Regions from separate parts of the Wenzhouxiangella sp. YN9 genome, predicted to be linked through region 2. Evidence: riboswitches for the same ligand, from Rfam matches in the RefSeq annotation. Region 2 holds a riboswitch; the other holds the start of a gene.
What was found. Region 2 has a riboswitch for thiamine pyrophosphate ahead of thiM (hydroxyethylthiazole kinase). Riboswitches for the same ligand answer to the same signal wherever they lie in the genome.
Positions count from the first base shown of each region.

Region 1: linked by a shared signal. The riboswitch ahead of ACEWQ0_RS07875 (TonB-dependent receptor) and the one ahead of thiM (hydroxyethylthiazole kinase) in region 2 are both predicted to bind thiamine pyrophosphate.

Region 1 covers NZ_JBJNIP010000091.1:130,596-139,023, forward strand. Annotated here, with positions in the region: gene ACEWQ0_RS07870 (DedA family protein) at 327-1,685, shown strand; TPP riboswitch at 1,709-1,812, shown strand; gene ACEWQ0_RS07875 (TonB-dependent receptor) at 1,895-4,027, shown strand; gene pnuC (nicotinamide riboside transporter PnuC) at 4,100-4,735, shown strand; gene ACEWQ0_RS07885 (phosphotransferase) at 4,732-5,499, shown strand; gene ACEWQ0_RS07890 (NUDIX hydrolase) at 5,513-6,274, opposite strand; gene ACEWQ0_RS07895 (hypothetical protein) at 6,355-6,888, opposite strand; gene ACEWQ0_RS07900 (baeRF11 domain-containing protein) at 7,022-8,170, shown strand; gene mgtE (magnesium transporter) at 8,216-8,428, opposite strand, start outside.
Region 2 covers NZ_JBJNIP010000086.1:69,537-77,964, forward strand. Annotated here, with positions in the region: gene ACEWQ0_RS05945 (helical membrane plugin domain-containing protein) at 1-328, shown strand, start outside; gene ACEWQ0_RS05950 (iron-sulfur cluster assembly scaffold protein) at 343-786, shown strand; gene ACEWQ0_RS05955 (TenA family protein) at 810-1,475, opposite strand; gene thiD (bifunctional hydroxymethylpyrimidine kinase/phosphomethylpyrimidine kinase) at 1,478-2,287, opposite strand; gene thiM (hydroxyethylthiazole kinase) at 2,306-3,106, opposite strand; TPP riboswitch at 3,096-3,194, opposite strand; gene ACEWQ0_RS05970 (DUF5610 domain-containing protein) at 3,271-3,813, opposite strand; gene ACEWQ0_RS05975 (GGDEF domain-containing protein) at 3,968-5,236, shown strand; gene ACEWQ0_RS05980 (zinc-dependent metalloprotease) at 5,225-7,585, opposite strand; gene ACEWQ0_RS05985 (mechanosensitive ion channel family protein) at 7,737-8,428, shown strand, end outside.

The DNA.
Region 1 (8,428 bases), on a different contig from region 2:
GTTGTCACGGGTGGACCTTTTCGAGCCCTGTCAAATGATTGCCGCGCGCCATTCTACCGCGGCGTCCGGGGCAGGCCGGTCGTGCCAGGCGCAACCCGCTTCGAGGTCGGGTTGATAAATGCCTGTGAGGCGAGCGGGCCAGAAAGCGGCCAGGGCCTGCGCCGCTATCGCGTGTTCTGGGCATTGCCTCACGCAAGCCTTTCGGTGTGTCCGGGAGTATGTTTATACTTCAGGCGGGGGCGCGTGGAATCCGGGGTCGTGCGAGAGCTCGGTCCGGTGATTCTCAGATACCTCAACAGATGCCCTGAGGCAATGGATCTGGCGTCATGGACAAACTTCTCCAGCCGCTTTTCGAGCTCCCGCCGCTGACGGTCTACATCCTGATTGCGGTGCTGTGCTGGACCGAGGCCGCCTTCTTCCTGGGGTTCGTGACGCCCGGCGAGCTGGCTGTGGTGACCGGCGGGATTCTCGCCTCGCGTGGTCAGCTCGAAATGGATGTGTTGCTCGGTATCGTGCTGGTGGCGACGGTGATGGGTAATGCCACCGGCTTCTACGTTGGTTGTCGCTGGGGAAACGGGCTGCTCGGATGGGCGCCGCTGCAGCGCATTTGCGGTCCATCGATTCGCAAGTCACAGGAGTTCATGGCCCGCCGCGGAGCCTGGGCCATCGTGCTCGGCCGCGTATCCACTCCCACCCGCATCATCGTGCCTTTTCTGGCCGGTGCCTCGGGCATGCCCTATCGACATTTTGTACTGTTCGACATTCCCGCAAGCCTGGTCTGGGCCATGGTCTGGGCGATTCTGGGCCTCGTGCTCGGAGAGTCCTGGGGGCTGCTGAGAGAGATCGGCGGAACGGCCGCGCTGTTGGTTCTGATCCTGTTTCTGACCGCCGTGGTCATTCGCTGGGTTGCGGCTCGCATTGCGGCCCATCAGCGGCGAGTGAAAGCTGTATTCCGGCTGGCTCTGCGCGCGACCGGTACGCAGGGCATCGCGCGCGTGCTGGCTCCAGGGTTTCGCTGGTTGACCCGGCGCTTCGATCCGCGCGTGGCCCAGGGTCTGAGCTTGACCATCTGCTTTGTCGCCCTGCTGGCCGGAATCGGTGTTATCGGTCTGGTATTTGACCAGACCCGGGCAGTGAAGGGGCTGGCGTTGATCGACTTTCCCGTCCTCGACTGGATGAACAGCACTCGAACCGACCAGGCCGTGTCGATCGCCCGTAGCGGGCTGCATGCGCTTTACTGGCCCGGGGTTGTGGTCACCGCGCTGCCGCTGATGGCTTTCGTGTTGTGGCGCGTGGGCTGGCTTGCCGCAGTTCGCGTGGGCGTCGGCCTGGTAGGCGCAGCCGGCGGGGCTTATTTCCTTGATCGTTTTGTGCTTCAGGGTCATGTCCCCGGCGCGGAATTTCCTTCCGTGCCCGTTGCGACAGCGGCAGCGCTGCTCGTGCAGGCCACCGCGCTCACCGCGCGGACGCTGGATTGGGGCGGTGCGGTGGGCGCTGCCGCCGTCAGTACTTTCATGCTGTGTACGGTGGCGCTGGCCACGGTGGTGGCCGGCTGGGCTGCGCCTTCGGGCATTGTGCTGGGGCTGGCCCTGGGGCTGGCATGGGCCACCACCCTGGAGCTGCCCGGCACCGCGCTGCGGCCGCGCTCAGCACCTGCACCTGCTGAGCGCGAAGAGGCGGCCTGAAGCCTTCGCCATGCGCTATAATGGGCGCTTCCTCGGGGTGGCGTAATCGCCTGAGACACCCACGCGGGTGGACCCGTCGAACCTGATCCGGTTAATGCCGGCGTAGGGACAGGAACGTCAAGCGCCCTTCAAGGCCACTGCATGGCGCTGGCGGCAATCCCCCGTGCATTCCGGGTCTCCATTGTTGACTTGCATTCGGAGACTCACAAGTGAATATTCAAGCGTCCTTCTTCGGGCTGCTGCTGGCGCTATCGTCAGTCAGCTTCGCGCAGTCCGATGACGTCGAGGACTTTTCTGACGATGACATCGAAGATCGTATCGTGGTCACGGCCGATTTCTATCGCTCCGGTTTGTTCGACCTCGGCGGCAGCGTCAGCGTCATCGACGGTGAAACCGTCCGCGAGCGAGGAGCCTCGCACCTCGAGCACGTGCTCAACATCAGCCCCAACGTCAACTTTTCCACGGGTGCCTCGCGCGGCCGTTTTTTCCAGATTCGGGGGATCGGCTCCCGCAGCCAGTTCGTTGAACCGATGAATGCCTCGGTCGGGCTGCTGGTCGACGGCATCGACATGACCGGTCTGGGCGGTGGCGCGACGACCCTGGATGTGGCCCAGCTCGAGATTCTGCGTGGTCCGCAGGGCACCCTGTTTGGCGCCAATGCTCTGGCCGGCATGATCAATATCGTTACCGGCAGCCCCACTGAAGCATTCACCAGCCACCTGGAGGTCAGCGCCGGCAACTACGGCATGCGCGCGTTCGAGGGCATGGTTTCCGGGCCGCTCAGCGACACGCTGGGGTATCGACTGGCTTATTCCAATCAACAGAGTGACGGCTTTCAGGAAAACGCTTACCTGGGTCGCGATGATGTGCAGAACATTGATGAACAGACGCTGCGCAGCAAGCTGCGGTGGCAGCCCCATGATGATCTGCAAATCGACCTGACCGGCTTGTACCTGGATGTCGACAACGGCTACGACGCGTTCTCTCTGGACAATACGCGCATGACCTACTCCGACCGACCCGGGCACGATCGCCAGGAGACGCTGGCCGGTTCGGTTCGCATCCACTGGCATGCACATGATGCCTTCGACATCGAGGCGCTCATCAGCCGCACCGATGCCGACCTGGAATACGGCTACGATGACGACTGGACCTTCGTTGGCTTCTGCGAGGTCTTCGAGTGCCCGGGCGCGCCATTCACGGCATTCGACAACTATATTCGCCGCGATCGCAATACCACGCTGGATCTTCGGGCGGTATCCAGCAGCGGGCCGGATCAGCTCAACTGGGTGATTGGCGCTTATGTGCGCAATGCGGGCCAAAGCCTGCGGCGAGAGTACAGCTTTCTTGCCAGCGACTACCTGTTCGACTACGACACCGACAACCATGCCGTCTACGGACAGGTAGAGATACCGATGACGCGCCAGTTGCAGTTGGTGGCCGGTTTGCGCGGTGAGCGGCGCGAGGTCGAATACAGCGACAGCGACGGCGCCGCCTTTGAGCCCGGCGAGGACATGTGGGGCGGCAAGCTGGCGCTCGAATATCGCACCGACGGCGGCGGGCTGTGGTACGCGCTGGCATCTCGCGGATACAAGGCCGGCGGAATCAACAGCGATTCGCTCATTCCCGATGAGCGGCGCGCGTTCGACACCGAAACCCTGTTGAACTATGAGCTCGGCGTGAAGAAGCGGCTGCTCGACAATCGGGTCGATCTGCGAGCGGCGGTGTTCTATCAGGACCGCAGTGATGTTCAGGCCGAACAATCGCTGGTCGAGCCCATCGAGGGTGAATCCTGCCCCTGCCACTTCATCGAGTACAAGGCCAACGCCACCGCCGGGCGGAGCTACGGCCTGGAGGCCGAGCTCAACTGGCGCGTGAGCCATCGCCTGCTGGCGTTTGCCAGCCTCGGCCTGCTGGATACCCGCTTCGAAGAGTTCCTCAACTATTCGCATGTCGATGCCGACCCGGCCAGCGGAGAGCCGTACGACATGGACGGACGCGAGCTGCCGCATGCGCCGAACTACATGTTCAATCTGGGCGCCATCGTGCAGCTGTCCGATCGCTGGTACGTGCGGGTGGAGGCCGAGGGCAAGGATGCGTTCTACTTCTCGAGCCGTCACGAGACCCGATCCAACGCTTATGAGACCTTCAACGCCCGCATTGGCTATCGTCAGGGGCCCTGGGATTTTGCCCTGTGGGCGCGCAATATCGCCGATCAAGACATCAAGACCCGCGCTTTCGGCAGCTTCGGCAACGATCCGCGCGAGAACTATGTGGTCGAGCCCTACTTTCAGTTTGGCGAGCCCCGCGTGGTTGGAGCGACACTGCGTTATGTCTACTGACCGGCGCAGGCAGGTGCCGGCGGGCCCGGGCCGCAGGTGTCGGGCCCTTGATCGTGCCCCGGAGGCTGCGGCATGAAGCTGGAGCACTGGCTGGAACAGCTCGATGAGCGCTGGGCAGCGATGTCGGCCTGGGAGCTGGCCGCGGTGCTGCTGGCCATCACCTACCTGGTGTTGGCCGTACGCCAGAACCGCCTGTGCTGGATTGCCGCTTTCATCAGCACCGCGCTTTTCACCGCGCTGTTCTGGCGGGTGCAGCTGCTCATGCAGTCGGCACTCAATGTGTATTACATGGGCATGGCGGTCTATGGCTGGTGGTACTGGCGCCACGGCAACAGCGGCGGGCAGGCGCTGTCGGTGACGCGCTGGCCGCTGTGGCGACATGCCCTGGCGCTGCTGGTGGTGGTGCTGTCTACCCTGGTGTCGGGCTACTTGCTCTCGCGCCACAGCCAGGCGGCCTGGCCGTATCTCGATTCTCTGGTCACCTGGGGTGCGGTCGTGACAACTTTCATGGTGGCGCGCAAGGTGCTGGAAAACTGGGTCTACTGGATGGTGTTCAACAGCCTGGCGATCTTTCTGTTTCTCGACCGCGGCATGGCGCTGACCGCGCTGTTGAACGTCGCTTATCTGATCATCTCGGTGGTCGGCTGGACGAGCTGGCTGCGCGACTACCGGGCGCGAGCCGGCCTTGGCGGTGAAGCCGGGCCATGACCCCGCTGGGCCAGGATGAAGGCGAAGTGGCGGCCGTTGACGCGCTGATCGATTCCTGGCCGGACTGGGGCCTGGGGCTGCGCGGACGGCCGCAGCTGGTCGAGCGCATCCGGGCGGGAAGGACCAACCGCAACTATCGTTTGAGCGCGCCGGGCCGGTCCGATGAGCTGCTGCTGCGCATCAACCACCCCGGGGGCGCGCAGCTGGGCATCGATCGCCAGCGCGAACGCGAAATTCTGGAGTTGACGTCGGCCGCCGATATCAGCCGGCCGTACTGGTTCTGGGATCCGCGCCAGCGTTTCGTGATTTTCCCCTACCTGCCGGCGCGGACATGGAGCGACAAGGACCTGAGCAATCCGGAGCAGCTGGCCCGGCTGGGGCCGCTGCTCGAACGACTGCACGCCCTGGCCCCCCCCGACTGGCCGCGGCGCAGCTATCACGCTTATCTGCGTGATTACTGGCACCAGGTCGAGCAAGCCGGACTTGCCGATGCGCGGCTTGCCCGGGCCTGGCGGGCCTTCGAGCCGCGGTTGGAGGCCTTTGATCGGGCGCCATGGACGGCGTGCCTGGTGCATCATGATCTGATTCCCGCCAACATTCTGGAAACCCCCGAGCGCCTGTACCTGATCGACTGGGAATATGCCGCCCTCGGTCATCGCGATATCGATATCTGGACCGTGAACCCGAGCGCCGTCAACGAGCCTTTCGTCGCTGAAATGATGGCGTGGATAAACGACCTGTGGGAGCGATTGATCCGGCTGTGATCAGCTGCCGGCGTCAGCCTGCGGCGCTGTCGTTCATGAAGATTTCATAGTCGTCGGGGTGGTCCATGTAGTTGTCGAGATCCACGGGGCGCAACGGATCAGCTGCCAGGGCGGCTTCGACCACGCGTCGATTGAATGCCGAGGTGGCCTCCCGCGCCAGGTATTCGTCGATGGGCATCCAGAGCGCCTTTTCCAGCTCTTCGTCGTCGATGCGGATGTCGAAATTCAGCGGAGCGAGCCGACACACGGCGTAGATGTTGGAGGCGCCGAACTGCCCCCGGTGGTGGTGACGCATGCCGACCAGGCCGCGGAACTCGGTTCTGATTCCGGTTTCTTCGTGCACTTCGCGCATCGCCGCGTCGGCAACGTGCTCGCGGCGCTCGAGCATCCCGCCGGGCAGCTTGAGGTGGTCGGGGCGTGTTGTTCGATCGCGCTTTTCGAGCACAACCAGGATATGGCCGTCGTCCGATAGCACCAGGCCACCGGCACCGATGCTGTGGGTGCACGCTTCGGGAATATAGGCGCCGTCGACCAGTCTTCGAACCAGCATCACGGTTTCGTTGCGGCAGTGGTGCAGGGCAAACCCGAGGTCCATCGCGTCGGGCAGCAACTGACCTCGGCGGGCCGGAATCTCCAGCCAGGCCAGCTTGAGGCCCTCGCGCGTCCAGGCCGACAGTGCGGTGGCCATGGCGTCTCGGAACTCACTGGTTTGCCGGGGCAGGTTTTTGCCGGACAGGAAGATCCCGCCGTACTTGTTTCTGATGGCCTGGAGCATGCCGTTTATCTATCCTGGTGACAGTCCGTCCGTTCAGCGAGCGGGCGCGGGAATACGATCCGTCCTCGCAGCCCGTGCGTTCACAGCGTCGAGACGGTATGGTCAGCAAAGCGTTCGAGGCAGTCGCCGGCCGCCTTGAATTGATCGCGGCTGGTCGCGTGGACAATGAGCACATGGCGTTGGTCGTCGAGCGCCGTGCGCACTTTCGAGATATAGGGTACGTGGTCAGGGCGCATGCTGATCACGCCACCGATGAGGGCGCCGCCGAGAGCGCAGAAGACCACCAGCAGCACGGACGAAGCGCCGACATTCTGAGCCACGAAGGGCACGCCAAGGGAGAGCATGAGCGCCAGGATCAGCAGCCCGACGAGCGCACCGGCGAGTGCCAGCCAGAGGTGGGCCCGGATGATGGTGTGCCAGATGCCGCGGGGCTCGGGTTCCAGACTAAAGGCCTCAGCGCCGTCGGCCGGGTCGAGGCGCTCGATCTGCCCTTCGATTCCTGCGATTGAATCCACCATCTCACGGCGACAGTCCGTCAGCCGCTGCGCGTCAGAGAAAATGCCCGCCAGCTTATGATCGGACGCTTCTCCGGTCAGACCCATTCTGCGTTTCATGCGTGCCTCCTGATCTGCGGCTCAGGTATGCCTCGACTCTAGCAGAATCCGGTATCGGGCGGAATCAATCCGGATCGGAACACCCGCCCGCCGGCGAGTGCGAACGTGGGTGTGCGTGAGCTTGCTATGATGAATGTCGGCCTTTCGTATCAAGGGTTTACTGATGTTCTATCTGGATGTGCCCAGTACCGGGGAAATGACCGAGCTCGATCAGATTCGGGCCGATGCCTGCGTGTCGATCTATTTACCGACGACGCCGATCTCGCGCGAAATCGAGCCGGCCCGGATCAAGCTTGGCAACCTTGCCAGAACGGCCATTGCCCAGCTCGAACAAGCCGGCCTGGACAAGCGGCGTATCTGGCCGCTGGCGGAACGACTGGAAGGCTTGCGCGACGACACCGAGTTCTGGAATTATCAGGCGCGCAGCCTGGCGATCCTGGCCACGCCTGATTTGCTGCGCAGCTATCGTTTGGCCAATCGCATCGGCGAGATCGTGGAGGTCTCCGACCGTTTCCATCTCAAGCCGCTGCTGCGTGCCATCACCTTTTCGCATTCGGCCTTTGTTCTCGCGCTCTCGGAGAAGGCCACTCGACTTGTGGAGGTTTCGGCCAGCGAACCGGCCGTTGAAGTCGACATTGCCAACCTGCCCGGTGATGCCGCCAGCCTTGGCGGTCCGGAAGCGGAAAAGGGTCATAGCGGCATTGGCCACCGTCAGGGCGATCAGGCAGGCCATATGCCGCTGGCTCGTTACATTCGCCGTATCGACGCGGCCTTGCGGCCCGTGCTCAAGGATGCGAATGCGCCGCTCGTGCTCGCCGCCGCCGAGCCGTTGACCGCCACGTTTCGTGGAGCCACCACCTTGCCGCTGGCCCCCGAGACCATCGAGGGCAACCCGGATCACCTGAGTGCGGCTCAGCTGGCTGAGGCTGCCCGCCCGATTCTGGACGCACAGCATGCGCGCAAGATCGAGGCCTTTCACAGCCGCTTCGAGCAGCGCGCCGGTGACCGTCGCACGACCACGGACTTGTCTGACGCTGCGCGCCTGGCCACTTACGGCGGTATCGATAGCCTTCTGGTCGATATCGACAGCGTTGTTGACGGCTTCATTGACGAAGAAACGGGCGAGATCAGCCTCGACTCACGGGGCGATGCGGTCAACTACGGCATCGTCGATGAAATTGCCGGTCGCGCGCTGCGCACCGGGGCATCGGTTCTGGCGGTGCGCCGGGCCGATATTCCCGACGGCCGTGAGCTGGCAGCGATCCTGCGCTATCCAATCTGAGGGCAAGTCGACCTTGGCCGGTGCCACGGGGCGCTTGCGCCGGGCTCACAGCAGAATCATCGACGCCAGCCCCAGGAAGGCGAAGAAACCGATCACATCGGTCACGGTCGTCACGAACGGGCCGGAGGCCAGTGCCGGGTCGACATGGAAGCGCTCCAGGGCGATCGGGATGACGATCCCGCCCAGCGCGGCGGCAATCAGGGTCATGGCCATTGCCAGGGCGATGACCGCGCCCAGCATGGGCAGGCCGAACCACAA
Region 2 (8,428 bases):
GCTGAACGAGCTGGTTGAAAAGCTCGCTCCGCTGCTCCAGGGCCGGCGCCTGCACAACGTGGTCGACCTGCTTTCGTGGACCTCGGACATGGTCGATCTGGCCGACGAGGAGATGGTCAACAAGCTGGCGGCCAATTACGAGAATCTCGTCAGCGGACTGTGGGCTACCGGCAACGCCGCGCGCTATGCTGCCAACGAGGTTTCACAAGCCGAACCGCCCTCGCGCCTGGGCCTGCTGCGTGCGGCCAAGGACGAGGACGTGCGGCGCGGGCTGCACTTTCTGCTGCGCTTTGCGGCCGTCTTCGGCCGCCAGATGCGTCCCGACTGAGCCGCCGACAAACCATGGCGACCGACGAAGAAGTTGCCGCGCTCTACCAGCGCAAGATACGCGAGCTGTCGGCGCGAGTGCGCGCCGACCGCCGCATTGAGGCGCCGCAGATCAGCGTGACCCGGCGCAGCAAGATCTGCGGCAGCATGGTCACGCTCGACTTCGACTTCGACGGCGAGCGCATCGAGCGCGTCGGCTATCGCGCCCGCGCCTGCAGCCTGGGCATGGCAGCAACAGCCATCCTCGTTGACGCCGGGCCGGGCCAGAACGCCGATCAGGTGGCCCGGGCGCATACCGCCCTGGCCGACCTGCTCGCCGGCAAGCCGGCCGAGTTCGATGCCCACTGGCAAAGCCTTGAAATCCTCGCGGCCGCCATCCCCTTTCCGGCTCGCCACAACTCCGTACTGCTGCCTTTCGAGACGGCGGCTGAAGCTTTCAGTGAGCTGGCCGCAGCGTAACCCTCGCTGCGGCCGGATTGCGCTCAGCTGCGGTTGAAGAAGTCGCGCTCCATTTTCACCGCGTAGTGAAAGGCATCGGTGGCGGCTTCGTATTCATGCTGTGACGCCGCGGCGAGCGCGTCCTCGGTGGCGGCAATCGCCGCGACAGTGCCGTCGGCGAAACTCTGGTCGGCATAGGTGTCCAGCCAGGCACCGTAGGGGTGATCAGGGCCGCGCTGCTGATACAGTCGCAGGCCCACATCCAGATAAACCCAGAAACAGGGCAGCACGGCGGCGGCCACTTCAGCGTAGCTGCCGGTGCCTGCCACCGCCAGAAGGTGGTTGGTGTAGGCACGGGTGGTATCGTCGATTTCGATGGCTGCATCCGTCGCCAGAAAGCCGTCGTGCAGCTCCATTTCGGCAACGATGGCATCGTTTGCCGCCTGTGCCCAGAAGGCTTGCGCCCGCCGGGTCGTGGCCAGCTGGCTGGCGCGGGCAAGCGCGCGCGAGTACTGCCGCAGGTAGGCCGCATCCTGGGCCAGATAGTAATCAAACACGGTCTTTGGGAGCGTGCCCTCACCCAGGCCCTGAATGAAATCCAGCCGGGCAATTTCAGCGTTCATTTCGGCGGCATCCGCCCACAGCTTGGCGGTATGGGGCCCGGCGGGCTCGAGCCCGGTCGGGTTTGTGGCGCCAGCGCTTTGCGTCATGTTCATATTCCTGCCTTTGCGTAAAGTGAGTGAAAATGATGAATCGGGCCGTGGCCGCTGCCGACTTCCAGCTCGTCGGCATGCGCCAGCGCGCCCTGCAGCCAGTGTTTGGTCTGCTCGAATGCCACGGCCCAGTCACCGCTTCGGGCCCGCAATGTCGCCAGCCCCGATGACAGTGAACAGCCGGTGCCGTGGGTGTTGCGGGTCTCGATTCGCGGCGTGGCCAACTCCACCGGGTCCGCCCCCGGCAGCAGCAGGGCATCGGGACAGGACTGGCCCGCCAGATGCCCGCCCTTGACGATCACGCCGGTGTGGTGTCGCGCCATCAAGCGCTGGCCCTGCGCCAGCGCGTCTTCCCGGCCGGCGGCCACGGGTTCGTCGACCAGCAGCGCAAGCTCGGACAGATTGGGCGTCACCATGTCGGCCTGGTTCAGCAGCTCGCGCACGGCGTCTTCGGCCCGCTGCTCCAGCAGGCGATCGCCACTGGTGGCCACCATGACCGGATCGAGGACGACCACCGGCGGCCTGACGGCCTGCAGCCAGCGCCGCACTTCCGTGATCGTGGCTGCATTGCCGAGCATGCCGATCTTGACCGCGTCGATGGTCACATCGTCGCTGACCGCCTCGAGCTGCGCGCGCAGAAAGTCGGTGGGCGGCGTATGGATGCGACGCACGCCGTGGGTGTTCTGGGCCACCAGCGCGGTGACCACGCACATGCCGTAGCCACCCAGCGCGGCTATGGATTTCAGGTCGGCCTGAACGCCGGCACCACCGGTGGGGTCGGTGCCGGCAATGCTCAAGATTCGTTTCACGTCGGACTACCTCCTTGGTCAGGACATATTCAGACGCGCTGCAATCGTGGCCTGATGCAGATTGTGCAAGGCGTCCACAAAAGCCGGCTTGAAGCTGCCCGGGCCGGCCGCATGCGCGGCCGCTTGTTCGGCGGCAATGGCATAGGCGGCGACGGCAGCCGCGACTGCCTTGAACGGCTGGCTGGAATCCAGGGCGACAAAGGCCGCAACGGTCGCGCCCAGGGCACAGCCGCCGCCGGTGATGCGGGTCAGCCACGGGTGACCGTTGCGCACGCGGAGATCGGTCACGCCGTCGGTTACCAGGTCGGTTTCGCCGGAGACAGCCACCACGGCCTGATGGCGCTGCGCCAGATCCTGCGCAGCTTGCCGGGCATCGTCGGCAGTGGCCAGGGTGTCGGTTCCGCGCCCGCCGCGGCCGCTGCCGGCCAGCGCCATGACTTCAGAGGGGTTGCCGCGAATGACGGCAGGTTGATGCCGCAACAGCTCACGCGCCAGGCGGGTTCTTACCGGCAGACTGCCAACCGCCACCGGGTCCAGCACCCAGGGAACGCCGGCGTCGGTGGCCGAGGCCACCGCCTCCAGCGCGGCGGCGCGCGGCTCGGCATAGGGCGTGCCGAGATTGATCAGCAGGGCAGCAGCCGTGCGGGCGAAAGCACCGGCCTCTTCGGGAATGTCCACCATCGCCGGGGCACAACCCAGAGCAAGCAGGGTATTGGCGAGATGATTCAAGACGACCGCATTGGCAATGCACTGCACCAGAGGCGAGGCATCACGCACGGCCGTCAGCCGAGCATCGATATCGGAGGGCGATAATGTCACTGGACTATCCCTTCGCTAGTGCGAACTAGAGCAGGTTCAATGGGTGTAATCTCAGCCGACGGTCAGGTCGGCACCCCAAGTCACATCAATTACTGCGAACAGCTTAACAGATCGGCTCGCGGTGGGTCACTCCGGATGGAAAAACCGCCGGCACGGCCGCAGCGTCACGCCGAGGCCTCCGCGGAAGCGCTCAAGGCACTGTCCAGAAAGCTCTTCAGACCTTCCTGCACAAGATCATAAGTCCTGTCGATATTGGCGGCCACCTCGCCCTGAAGCACATCGAGGCCGCTGAGGATCTCGCGGGCCTCGGCAAATCCACGCTCGATCCCCTGGCCGATCAGCTCGACAAAGTCCTTTGCGGCGGTTGCCGCATCCTTGTCCGGATGCTGTTTCTGATAGGCCTGAAAAAACCCCGTGCTCTGGGAGACGATACGCTTGGCGGTTGCCTCCGGCGAAACGTCCAGCCCGGAGTCGTAGGCCTGCTGAATGGCGTTCGGCCCCAGCTCCGGCGCGAGCACGTCGTTGAGGCTTTCCAGAGCCGTCCTGTAGGTCAGCGCGAGCGGATTGTCACCCGAGCTCAGACGCGCTGCCTGCGCTGAGCCGGCCACGCCCTTGCCAAACGGGGTGTTGACCCCGCCACGACCCGGCTGCCCCCCCTTGGGCTGCGCCCCGGTGGGCGATGCTTTGCTGAAGGCTGGTATTTTCATGGCGATGTCTCCGGCAGGGATTCCAGCCCGCTGTAGCGGCGGCAAGCGTGAAAACTTGAGCCGGGCCGGCAAGGCAGGCTGTCGCGCCTGCTGCCGAACCGGCGGCCGGGGTCATGCAGGCAGTGCCTGATACCCGACAGGTTATGATACAAGCATGCTCGCTTCCGAACATCTTGCGGCCCTGGCCCACCCCATCATCGCCCTGGTCATCGGCCTGTTCTTTCTGATCGCCGCGGCGACCAGAAAGGCCAACTACTTCTTGCCCGCCGCCGCGGCCTATATTGCTTTTGCGGTCGGAATCTTCCTGCAGATACTGCTCCTTCCCGGCAACGCGGAAACCAACGCCATGCTGACCGGCGTGGCCTATGCCATTGCTGCTCTGGGCTTTTACCAAGCGCTGGTCCGCGTGGGCGCAGGCACGCCTTCATGGTCGGTCGCAATCGGACTGACGCTGGCTTTTCTGGCCCTGAGGTATTTTCATACGGCGCAGAGCTTCAACAGCATTGGCCGCATCTACGGCATCCAGACTTACCTTACCGTCATCTTCCTGCTGGCATGCTGGCACGCCCGGGCGCTGTTGACTCGCGGCAGCGGCCCCGAACGCTTTCTGTTTCTGTGCGTATCCATTTTTGCCCTGAGCCTGCTGCCCCGAACCTTTCTGACGGTCGGCACCGATGCATCACGCTACGGTTTTGACAGGACGCCGTTCTGGGTGTCGACCCAAATCGCCTGGAATGTGTTCATCGTCGTCTTTGCGCTGGCACTGCTGCTCGTGCACGCCTCCCGACGCCTGCAGATGGCCGAGCACAGGGCCTCGATCGACCCGCTGACCCGGCTTGACAACCGCGCCAGCTTCAACGCCAAGGCGGAGTTCGCACGTGGCCGCTGCGCTTGCTACTCCCTGATCTCGATCGACATCGACCGCTTCAAGAGCATCAACGACCGCTGGGGCCACCTCGTCGGCGATCGGGTGCTGGAGCGCGTCGCGGCGCTGATTTCGGGCAGCACTCGCGAAGCCGACGAGGCCGCCCGCTACGGCGGCGAGGAGTTTCTCGTTTTTTTGCCCGACACCGGCATCGACAAGGCGCACAAGATTGCCGAAAGACTGCGCCAGAGCGTGGCGGCAGCAGCGATGCAGGACATTGCGCCCGACCTCCGCTGCACCGCCAGTTTGGGCGTTGCGGAGTTCGACTCCAGCGTGCCCCTCAAGTCAGCTCACCAGCGCGTGGATCAGCTACTGTATGCGGCCAAGGGAAAGGGGCGCAACCAGGTCTGCCACGACCCGCAGCCGCTCACCGAGGCGGATGTGCAGTGCGCCAGCGCAGCCATCGTGCCCATCAACAAACCGACACCTGATCACCAGCGCACGACCCCGGAACACGATTGTCCGCCCGGACGGCCGGCTGCGCGCTCAGATCGGTGAACCCGGCGGCAGCGGCACCGGCTCGAATGCCGGCGCCCACTCGCCGTCGTCACGATAGCGCGCTATCTGCTGCTGCAGGTAGCGATGCTGCGCACTGTCGTCATGCGCATCCAGCCAGGCTTCCAGATCCGACAGGTCGGCCGCCATCTGTGCGCGTACTTCCGGCGCCAGCCCCGGGTTGTTCATTGCATCGATCCAGCGGTAGACCACCACGTGCAGAATCCGGTGATGTATCTGCCGCTGGGCGTGCTGCTGCGGCTCGAGCTTGAAGGTGCTCGCCATCAGCTTTTCATACACCTCACGGGTACCGCCGGTGGCTGACATGCGCGCAAGGCGATTGAGCCGCTGCGGATGCAGCAGCAGCTTCAGGGTGTTGTTGGCGGCGGCCTCGGCTGCCGACACCGGATCGAAGGTCAAACCGGTACGCGACTTGAAACTTTCGCGCCCTTCACTGTCGCCATAGGCCTTGGGCGTAATCAGGTGCAGTACGGTTTCTGGGAGGGTCAGATATTCCGGCCGGATGGTCTGCAGCAGGGCATCCATCGCGGCTCGCTGCCGGTCGGCTGATACCGGCCGGACTCCCCTGGGGCGGTCGTGGTCACCCTTGAGCTCATATTCGTAATGCACCCCGCCAATCTGCTTGGCGACTGCTTCCACTTGATAACGATGCAGCAGGTAGATTGGCACCAGCGCTTCGTGCAGGGAAGACAGGGGCTGATTGTCGGCGATGTGATCGAGCCCGAAGTTCTGCAGCGCCAGCTCGCGCACTTCAGACAAGCGCTCAAGCTCGGCCACAGGATCTTCTCCATTGTCCCAGAGGTGGCCAATCGCGCTGGCGCCACCGGCCGGCCGCGCGTCGCGGTCGGCCATGTACTCCAGACCCCGGGATTTGGCGTTGGCCACACGCTCCGCCATTGCCTTTTCTGGCTCGGCAAGATCAGCATAGCCCATGGCAATGGCATAACGATCCCATTCGCCAAGGCCTTCACGATAGGCATTGCTCAAGACAATCCGGCCGTCTTCGATCTCGACCAGGGGATGAGGATAATCCATCACCGAGGCGCGCCCGTTGGCGCTGGCCGCAAAGTTGTGTATCAGCCCCAGCGTGTGCCCGACCTCGTGAGCGGAAAGCTGGCGTATTCTTGCCAACGCCATGTCCTGCTGCCTGTCGGTGTCCGCGGTGCCATCAAACGGCCCGGTCAGGCCATTGGCGATCAGGAAATCCTGACGCACCCGCAGGGAGCCCAGGGTGACGTGACCCTTGATGATTTCGCCGGTGCGCGGGTCGGTAATCGAGGTGCCATAAGACCACCCACGAGTGGCGCGGTGCACCCACTGGATGACGTTGTAACGAACATCCATGGGGTCGGCATCGTCCGGTAACGGCTTGACCTGAAAGGCATTCTTGTACCCGATCTCCTCAAAGGCCTTGTTCCACCACATGGCGCCGTCATGCAGGGCAGTGCGCACGGGCTCGGGCGCGCCCGGATCTAGGTAGAACACGATCGGCTCGACCGCTTCACTGACCCTGGCATCGGGGTTCTTCTTGACCAATCGATGGCGCGGCAGCAGGCGCTTGACCATGGGCTCGTCAATCGCGGCCGCATAATCCATGTACTCGACTTTCCAATAGCCCGAATAAGGGTGAAATGGCCTTGGTTCGTAGCCTTGCGCCGGCAGGGCGACAAGAGAATGATGCAGGTGCACGGAGACCGCCGTCGGCTCGGGCGTGACCTGTTTGACAAAACCTCCGACATCACTGCCGGCAAAGGTCACCAGCGCCTCCAGCTCGGTGTTGCGGGGGAAAGCCTTGCTGCGCTGCAAGAACACGCCGCTGCGGCTGGCGTCGAGTGAAAAACTGCCCTGCCCGGCCTCATCAAGGCGCTGGGCAACCCTGTGGATGTCGGACAACAGAAACTCGGTGTAATCAACCAGTACCGCATCGTCGCTGCTGGCAACCACCGGCAGGCCGGCGAGCACAGACTGGGCAAACGCTTCGTCCACGCTTTGCTGCTCGGCACGGTTGTCGGAATCGGCGCGATAGTAGGTGTTGAGCTGGTTGAGCAGGACCTTGTTGCCAAACTTTTCGAACTGCACCAGCCGGGTCGCGCCCTGCTGGCCCCGATCCAGCCCGATGTCGTTGGAGCCGATACCTCTTGGCAGGCTGCTCTGAAAAATGAAAGGCTTGTCGAGCTTGTCGACCAGCAGGTAGACCTTGTCTTCCTCGCCGTGGTAGTAGAAATCGAAATATCCCTGATGATGCTGCATGCCCTGGGTGAACTCCTTGACTCCGGCCGCCCAGAGCGGAGAGAACAGCAATACCGTGAAGATCAGAACAACTGCGCGCATGGCGGGTCTCACCTGTCATGGATGAACTACAAACGGGCCATCAGCCTACCACTATTGACCCGGCATCAAAGCCAGTTGGCTTTGCCACCTCGAGACCTCAGACTGGCATGCTGTGGCTATCCATTCATGCTGGATCAAGATGTTTGTTGAAGTGCCGTTGAAAAAGTACTGCCTGCTGCTGCTGCTCGGCCTGGCCGTGCTGTTTCCGGTTGCAGGCCCCGCGCAGGGGCTCCCGCTGGCCGGTGCCGGCGAAGCACAGCCAGCGACCGAAGACGAGGCAGACCCACAGGAACTGCAGCAATCGCTGGATGAGGTCATCGGCACGCTCGAAAACGACGCCCGCCGCGCGCAACTGCTCGAGCAGCTGAAGTCGCTTCGTGCTGCGATCGAGGCCGGCGAAGAGGTTCCGGCGAGCGCGGCGGAACAGCGCGAGGGCTTGCTGGGCGCACTCGCCGACTCCTTCGAAGATCTCGGCGCACGGGCGAAAGCCGGCGATTCGGTGCTTGATATCTGGGCCCGGCGAACGCGGGAGGCCGCTGCCGACGCCGCGCGGCTGTTGAACTCGGAAAGCCGCGTCGACCTTTCCCGCAACGCTGCCGAGGCAGCCGGGCTTGTAGCCGCGTGGCTGGCCTTGCTGAGCCTGCTCGCATGGAGCGGGCGGGCGCTGTTCAGGAGGCTGGGCTGGGCGCTGCAGCCGTCGCCGAAACCCCGCATCTGGATGCTGGCAGCCCATTTTCTACGCAGGGTGTTGCCGTGGGTGCTTGCCTTCGCCGCCCTGCTCTTTACGCTGCGAGGCGTCGAGGGGCACACGGCGGTCCGCGTCACTGCGCTTGTGGTGGCCTA